Linked DNA regions of Lichenihabitans psoromatis. The protein of the gene in region 2 interacts with the protein of the main gene of each other region in a pairwise test. Links are inferred from orthologs where the notes say so. Each region holds a gene or a part of one and is shown on either strand. Other genes may lie near its edges.

Region 1 (4,262 bases), 3.2 Mb from region 2 along the record:
CAGTGGCGTGAATCGAGCCGGGCGTCCCATCCGGTGTCCGAGCGCGACGATACAACATTCACTTTCGTCACCTATGACCGACGGTAAGGCAGGCTTGGCCGTTGCGGTTTGCGAGGCGGCCTCCCAAATCTACAACGCGCAAGAGCGGCTCTGCCTCGCAGAAGCCGCTTTCTTTGCGGAATGAGAGCGACGTCGGCTCATACAAGAGGACTTCTATGCCCTGGACCAATCAAGGCGGGAACGGCGGCGGGCCGTGGAAACCCAGCAATCCAGGGCCTTGGGGCCAGGGGCCGAGCAACAACAACAACAATAACAACACGCCGGATCTCGAAGAGTTTCTGCGCCGGAGCCAGGAGCGGATGCGCCGGATGATCCCCGGCGGGGACTTCGGAGCTTTGGGGCTTGCTGCCGTCGCCATGCTGATCGTTGTCGTGTGGCTGCTGAGCGGCTTTTATACGATCGCGCCGAACGAGGTTGGTCTCAATCTCGTGTTCGGCAAATATACCGGCAAGACGCAAGCCGGTCTGAACTACAACTGGCCCTACCCGATCGGCGACGTCGACAAGCTGCAGGTCACCGACCGCAACTCGATCGATATCGGCTCGATCTCTCGTGAGGATAGCCGCCGTCCGGGCGTTCAACTCGGCATGGATATTCCCGAGGAAAGCCTGATGCTGACCGGCGACGAGAACATCGCCGACGTGAAATTCCGCGTCATCTGGCAGATCGATCCGGCCCATCCCGAAGATTATGCCTTCAACCTCCGCAACCCGAACGAAACCGTCAAAGCCGTGGCCGAAAGTGCCATGCGCGAGGTGATCGGACGCTTCAACCTCCAAGGCATTCTGACATCGGATCGGACCAAGGTCGAACAGACCACGCAGGATCTGACACAGGGCGTGCTCACATCCTACAAGGCCGGCGTTCTGGTTTTGCAGACCCAGTTGCTCTCCGTCGGCCCGCCGGCGCAGGTCATCTCGTCGTATCGCGACGTGACGGCCGCCCAGCAAGATCTCCAGCGCCAGCGGAACGAGTCGGAAGCTTATGCCAACCGCATCGTGCCGGAAGCGCGCGGTGCCGCCGCCGCCATCATTCAAGAGGCGCAAGGCTATCGCGAGCAGACCGTGCAGCAGGCTCAGGGTCAGGCGTCTCGCTTTACCCAGGTTTATGACCAGTACAAGAACGCGCCCGACGTGACGCGCGAGCGGATCTACATCGAAACCATGGAGCAGGTCCTGAGCGGCACCGACAAGATCATCCTCGACGACAAGCAGGGCGTGGTTCCTTACCTGCCGCTCGGCGCGCTTGGATCGACGACAGGGCAAGCCACGGCACCGAAAGCCGGACAGACGGGAGTGGCCCAATGAAATTCGGCCTCTTCGCGGCACTTGCCGCCATTTTGCTGATCATCATCGTCGGCAACAGCGCGATCTTCACGGTCAGCCAAACCGAGCAGGCCCTCGTCCTACGCTTCGGCGAGCCGCAAAGCCTCGTGACGCAGCCGGGGTTGCACTTCAAGCAGCCGTTCGTCGAGTCGGTCGTCTATCTCGACAACCGCATCCTCGACCTCGAGGGCGCGCAGGAGGAAGTTCTGGCATCCGACAGCCAGCGCATCCTGGTCGACGCTTTCGTGCGCTATCACATCGCCGACCCGTTGAAATTCTATCAGACGGTCGGCACGATCGCACGTGCCAACAACCAGTTGGCGTCGGTGTTGAACTCGGCGGTGCGCCGCGTTCTTGGCGATGCAACCCTGCCGCAGATCATCAAAGACGACCGCGCCGGTCTGATGGTGAAGATCCGCGATCAGGTGAATAGCGAAGCGGCGCGCCTCGGCGCAGCCGTCAACGACGTTCGAATTCGGCGGGCTGACCTTCCCAAGGAAATCTCCGAGAAGGTCTATAGCCGCATGCAGTCAGAGCGGGCGCGCGAGGCGGCCGAGTATCGGGCTCAGGGCTCCGAGCAGGCGCAGACCATCACGGCCAAAGCGGATCGTGACGTCGTCGTCATCAAGGCTGAAGCGCAACGACAAGCCGACCAGACGCGTGGTGAAGGCGATGCCGCTCGAAACAAGATCTTCGCCGAGGCTTACGGCAAAGACCCAGGATTTTTCGCGTTTTATCGCTCCATGCAGGCTTATGCGACTGGCTTGAAAGCGGGTGACACGCGGCTGGTTCTCTCGCCGTCGTCGAATTTCTTTAGGTTCTTCAACGATCCGTCCGGGACGGCGCCATCGGCCGCAGCGCCGCAGGCCAAAGCGTCTGGACCGCAAGCCGATGCGGGCATGCCGGCCGCGCCCGCCCAGCCCTGAGGCTGGATCATCCAGCGATGGCGTCGCTCCCGGCCAACGCCGCGCGCGACGTCGTCAAGATGTTTGATCGGGCCGCCGAAGAGGTGGGCCGATCCGTCATCGGGGCCACTTTTCTGGTCGACGGCGTCGGCGGGCTGATCGTCGAGGCTGAAGCCTATGACCGGGACGATCCCGCCTCACATAGTTTTCGCGGCGAGACCGGACGCAACGCCGCCATGTTTGGGCCGCCCGGTCACGCTTACGTGTACCGCTCCTACGGCATCCACTGGTGCGTCAATCTTGTCTGCCGCCCAGGGAGCGCCGTGTTGTTGCGCGCCATCGAACCCACGATGGGCTTGGACGAGATGCGGGTGCGCCGTGGCAACGAGGCCGTGACGCTCCTCTGCAGCGGGCCGGGACGGCTCAGTCAGGCCCTCGGCATCACGGCCGCGCTCAATGGCCGATCGCTCGACCAGCCCCCCTTCACCCTGATCCCCAACGACAACGCGCTCGACATCGTCTCTGGGCCGCGCATCGGCATCACGCGCGGAGCCGACACGCCGTGGCGGTTCGGTCTACGCGGGTCACGGTTTCTGTCGAAGCGGTTTCGCCCGGATCAGGTCGGCTGAGGTACGATGCGGAGGTAGGGTGCGGGCGCGTCCCAACCGCCCGGATAAGCCTTTTTGGCGTCTTCGTCGGACACTGAACCGGCGATGATGACGTCCTCGCCCGGCTGCCAATCGACCGGCGTTGCCACCTTGTGGGCGGCCGTCAGCTGGATCGAATCGAGCGCCCGCATGATCTCGGCGAAGTTGCGCCCGGTCGACATCGGATAAGCCAAGGACAGCTTCACACGCTTGTCGGGCCCGATGATGAACACGGTGCGGACTGTGGCATTGGTGGCGGCGGTGCGACCCTCGGACGTGCCGTCCGTATCGGCCGGTAGCATGCCGTAGAGCTTCGAGACGGCAAGATCGGCGTCTCCGATCAAGGGGTAGGTCACGGCCGCGCCCTGCGTCCGTTCGATGTCGGCCGCCCAGCGATCATGCGACTCGACGGGATCGACCGACAGGCCGATCACCTTGGTGTTGCGCTTAGCGAAGTCGGGCGTCAGCTTCGCGACCATGCCGAGTTCGGTCGTGCAGACCGGCGTGAATGTCTTCGGATGCGAAAAAAGGATCGCGTATCCGTCGCCGATCCAGTCATGAAAGCTGATCCGGCCCTGGGTCGTGTCGGCCGTGAAGTCGGGGGCAATCTGTCCGATTTGTATCATGCGGGCTTCCATTGGCTCTGATGCGGCTGCAAAGCCTAGTCAGTGAATAGACTTGACCAGAGCATGCCGGCTGGGTTTTGCCAACCGGGCTTCAGCCGAGGACCTTGTCGATTGGGCGACGCCGATGATGGCGGCCCGATTGCTCACCGGGTCGCCGCAGCCCGATGCTGGCTGACGGCCTGCCCCGCATCGCGCCGCAAGCGCGCGAAAGCCGGAAGCGCCGTGAGAGCCACCAGACCAATAATCGCAAAGCAGAGCCGGAACGGGCCGCTCGGGTCGGCACCCTGCCCTGCCGGAAGCGCCTCAGCGATCCGCAGAACGATCGCGCCGAAGGCGACGCCCATCCCCAGCGCCAACTGAAACGCCATGTTGAATAACGTGTTGGCGGGGCCGGTCTGGCCGGGCTCGAGCTCAGCGAATGCCAGCGTGTTCAAGGCGGTGAATTGCATCGAGCGGCTGGCGCCGGCGACCATCAAGACCAGCACGATGACGGCGATCGGTATCGAGCGGTCGATCATGGCGCAGGCCGCGATCGAACTCGCGCTGATGACCGTGTTGGCCAGCAGCACGGTACGAAAGCCGAAGCGCCGCAGGATCGGCGTCGTAAGGGGTTTGATGGCGAGATTGGCGGCGCCATACCACAACACCAACAGGCCCGACGTGAACGCATCCCGCCCGAGCCCGACCTGGAACAGCAGG
Region 2 (4,162 bases):
GGCTGAACCGCAACCGTCGTCGACGGGCGCGATACCCGCGGTGAAGCGCGAGGCGCTTGCCGGCGCGGCCGGTGATGCCGCAGTCGGAGGGCCCGCCGCGACTGTGGCGCTGGTGCCGCCTGCGCCTGCCGTAGCGGACCAACCTAAAACCGCCGTTGTCGCTCCGGCCAAGTCGCTTCCAACTCTTGCCATGGGCCGTCCGCCCCTCTCCGGCCCCCAGCCCAGCCCGACAGCTTCGGGCTTGCGCGACCTTGCGAGCAGCGGCAATGCGGCGGCGCAATTCGAACTCGGCTTACGTTTGGCCGATGGACGAGGTCTGCCGCGCGATCCGAAACAAGCGGCCGAGTGGCTCGAAAAGGCGGCGACTCAGGGGCTCGCCCCGGCGGCCTATCGGCTCGGCTCGCTCTACGAAAAGGGGCTCGGCGTGCCGCGCGACCCGGCCATTTCGTCACGCTGGTATCAGCAGGCGGCCGAGCAGGGGAACATCCGAGCAATGCATAATCTGGCGGTCATGTCGGCTGAAGGCGCCGGCGGCAAGCCGGATTATCCGAAGGCGGCGACGTGGTTCGGCAAGGCCAGTCAGATGGGCGTGCGCGACAGTCAATTCAACCTTGCAATTCTTTACGCGCGAGGGCTCGGCATCGAACAAAGCTTGGCGCAATCCTATACGTGGTTCGCGATCGCTGCCGCACAGGGTGACGACGACGCGGCCCGCAAGCGGGACGATGTCGCAGCCAAGCTCGATGCCAAGACGCTCGCGGCCGCTAAGGCGGCTGCGGAGAATTTTCGACCGACGCCGCCGATCGCCGCCGCCAATGAGGTGCCGCCACCGGCTGCCGGATGGGATGCGGTCCAGCCGCAAGGACCGGTGCCGACGACCTCGAATGTGCCCGCAGCACATGCTCCGGCCCCGAACGCATCGGGTTCGACGCAGCCAGGCGCGAGCAGCCGGAGCGGCACTCTCGCCCCACGGATCAGTCGCCTCTAGCATTCGAGCCGGAGGTTACCTCCTCGCCGGCTCGGGTTCATCAAAGCAAAAAAAACCCGGCGTGAGCCGGGTTTTCGTCGCTGACTAAAATCAAGCCTGAGGTTGCGGCTCGAGGCCGGTTTCAGGACCCGACTTCGGACGTCCCTTGCCGATGTTCGGCACCGGCGAGGCACGCGGCGGGGTCGGGTCGTCACCGGTTTCGCGCACCGGCAAGCGACCTTTCAGCAGGCCGATGATCTCGTCACCCGACAAGGTCTCATATTCGAGCAGACCTCTCGCGAGCGATTCGAGATCCCCCTTGCGACGGGTCAAAATCTCGGTTGCTTCGGCCAAGCCATTCTCGACGAGCCGCCGCACTTCCGAGTCGATCTTCTGGGATGTCGATTCGGAAATATTGTTCTGCTTGCCCATCGAATAACCGAGGAACACCTCTTCCTGGTTTTCGCCGTACATGACCGTGCCGAGTTCGTCGGAGAACCCCCAGCGCGTAACCATCGCGCGCGCCAGTTTGGTGGCCTGCTCAATGTCCGACTGAGCGCCGGACGTGACCTTGTCCTTGCCGAAGATCAATTCCTCAGCGACGCGTCCGCCCATCAACACGGCGAGGCGCGAGGTCATCTGCTCGAAGCTCATCGACAGCTTATCGCGCTCCGGCAATTGCATGACCATGCCGAGTGCACGGCCACGCGGAATGATCGTCGCCTTGTGAACGGGATCGGTCGCCGACACGCTGAGAGCCACGATCGCATGACCACCTTCGTGATAGGCCGTCAGCATCTTTTCCTGCTCGGTCATGACTAAGGTGCGGCGCTCGGCGCCCATCATGATCTTGTCCTTCGCGTCCTCGAACTCCGACATCGTGACGATTCGCTTGCTGCGGCGAGCCGCCATCAAAGCTGCTTCGTTGACGAGGTTCATCAAGTCGGCGCCGGAGAAGCCGGGTGTCCCACGCGCGACGGTCTTGAGATCGACGTCCGGCGACAGCGGCACCTTCCGAACATGCACCTTCAAGATACGCTCGCGGCCGACCACATCGGGATTCGGGACCACGATCTGGCGATCGAAGCGGCCTGGGCGCAGCAACGCAGGGTCGAGAACATCCGGACGGTTCGTCGCCGCGATCAGGATGATGCCTTCATTAGCCTCGAAGCCGTCCATTTCGACCAGCAACTGGTTGAGGGTCTGCTCCCGCTCGTCATTGCCGCCGCCAAGACCGGCGCCGCGATGGCGACCGACCGCATCGATTTCGTCGATGAAGATGATGCAAGGCGCATTCTTCTTCGCCTGCTCGAACATGTCGCGCACGCGGCTCGCGCCGACACCGACAAACATTTCGACGAAGTCTGAACCCGAGATGGTGAAGAACGGAACGCTGGCCTCGCCGGCGATGGCACGAGCCAGCAGCGTCTTACCAGTGCCGGGCGGTCCGACCAGAAGGACGCCACGCGGGATACGGCCGCCGAGTCGCTGGAACTTCTGCGGGTCGCGCAGGAATTCGACGATCTCCTGGAGGTCGTCCTTGGCCTCATCGACGCCAGCCACGTCCTCAAACGTGACACGACCATGGGCCTCGGTCAGTAGTTTGGCCTTCGACTTACCAAACCCCATGGCTTTGCCGCCCGCCCCCTGCATTTGCCGGGACATGAAGATCCAAATTCCGATGAAGGCGAGCAGAGGCAGCCCATTGACCAAAAGCGTCACCAGCCAAGAATTACCGTCCGACGGCGGCTTCGCGGTGATCTGCACATTCTTCTTGTAGAGATTTTGCACCAAGCTCGGATCGTTCGGTGCATAGGTCGAGAAAGCACGATTGTCATTGAAATGACCCGTGATCTCGGCGCCCGCGATCGTAACCTCACGCACGCGACCGCTATCGACCTCGCTCAGCAACTGGCTGAAGGTAATGTCTTGCGTCTGCGAGCGCTGGCCTGGATTTTGGAACAACAGCACCAAAGCGACCACAAGCAGGAATATGATCACCCAAAGGGCGAAGTTCCGGAAGTTCGGATTCATCTCGGACCCGTGAAAAGCGTTGACCCCTTCAAGGGGAGATAGTCGTGTCGCGTAGGCCTGACCCTAGAACCGGATAGTCTGGTGGACCATTCCGGCGAGATCATGCTTCGATTTGGTGTTTCGCGCGGTTTTAGATGTTCGAGGCACAATCGGCGCCTCGAGACCGCAGTCGGCATCGTGTCTAGTGCAATGTAGGCGTCGACGCGCTCATTGCCAAGGGAACGGCCTGGCTTCTGCGGCGAATGGTTCCGTTTGCGTTGAATCGGGATCGACTGGCCTGTGCCGCGCGGCGCGTCCGCGACGTCGCGGCGCCTCCACCTCGATTGTAAGTCGTCCGCTCTTCGCAAGCGTCAACGTCGCTCCGCCGAGGCTCCGACGGAGCGTTGATCCGGCGCGGAACGCCAGTCGGATCTCTGCCGCGAGATGTTCGAGCCGGTCGAGCCGTAGCATGGATGAGCCGCCGACCGTGGTCGCGGCTTCCCCGAGAACCCGGATCGTGAACTCTTCGGGTTCGCGATCGAGCAGGCCCATGTCAAAGCGCAGCAGTCCGGGCGCGGCCGGCAATTCGGCCAGTAAGCGAAGCCGCTCGGCGGCCTGACGCAAGGCCGTCTCGGCCCGCGCAGCGCGTTCCGCCAAGAGGCCGAACCGACTGGCGTCGAGACCCTCGGCGGCGAGCGCCGGGAGCATCTGTCGCATGCGCGTGCGTGCGAAGCGGGGATCCTCATTTGAGGGATCGCGACGATAATCCCATCCGTTGATCGCGCAGGCAGCAACCAGGCGGGCCTTCGGCACACGGAGGAGAGGGCGCAGATGCGAGACCCCGTCTCGAAACGAATGGCCGCTCATGCCCGCGAGGCCCGAGACGCCGGTGCCCCGCGTCATGCGAAACAACAAGGTTTCGGCCTGATCGTCGAGCGTATGTGCGGTTAGGAGCGATGTCGCGCCCGTCTCGCGACAGAAGCTGGTGAGCAAGCGATAGCGGGCTTCTCTTGCCTTTCCCTGGACGGCCTGTGTCGGCTTCGGTCCGGTCCAGGTTAGGATCTGCGCCGCAAGGCCGATGCGCTGCGCCTGCGCAACCACGAAATCGGCATCGTCACGCGAGGCGGCCCGCAAGCCGTGGTCAACTGTCGCGACCGTGAGGGGACGATCCAGTGTCGCCAT

The links. Proteins that work in one complex are often made in the same cells at the same time.
Region 1: the proteins of ftsH (region 2) and hflC interact in binary tests that used the Escherichia coli proteins (3 or more experiments, as listed by UniProt). The link is inferred for Lichenihabitans psoromatis from one-to-one orthologs.

The regions. Positions count from the first base shown.
Region 1 is NZ_CP036515.1:1,156,912-1,161,173, forward strand. Bases 338-3,337 are described here. They hold hflC (protease modulator HflC), read left to right. Parts: upstream 338-1,363; coding sequence 1,364-2,311; downstream 2,312-3,337. Other genes in these bases: hflK (FtsH protease activity modulator HflK), read left to right, coding at 338-1,367; EY713_RS05435 (DNA-3-methyladenine glycosylase), read left to right, coding at 2,329-2,919; EY713_RS05440 (peroxiredoxin), read right to left, coding at 2,907-3,337. Outside these bases: EY713_RS05420 (dihydrofolate reductase), read left to right, coding at 1-87; more of hflK, read left to right, coding at 216-337; more of EY713_RS05440, read right to left, coding at 3,338-3,563; EY713_RS05445 (MFS transporter), read right to left, coding at 3,707-4,262.
Region 2 is NZ_CP036515.1:4,389,288-4,393,449, reverse strand. What follows is about bases 541-3,440. They hold ftsH (ATP-dependent zinc metalloprotease FtsH), read right to left. Parts: upstream 3,002-3,440; coding sequence 1,079-3,001; downstream 541-1,078. Other genes in these bases: tilS (tRNA lysidine(34) synthetase TilS), read right to left, coding at 3,209-3,440; EY713_RS20545 (SEL1-like repeat protein), read left to right, coding at 541-988. In the rest of the region: more of EY713_RS20545, read left to right, coding at 1-540; more of tilS, read right to left, coding at 3,441-4,162. UniProt on the Escherichia coli protein: Acts as a processive, ATP-dependent zinc metallopeptidase for both cytoplasmic and membrane proteins. Plays a role in the quality control of integral membrane proteins.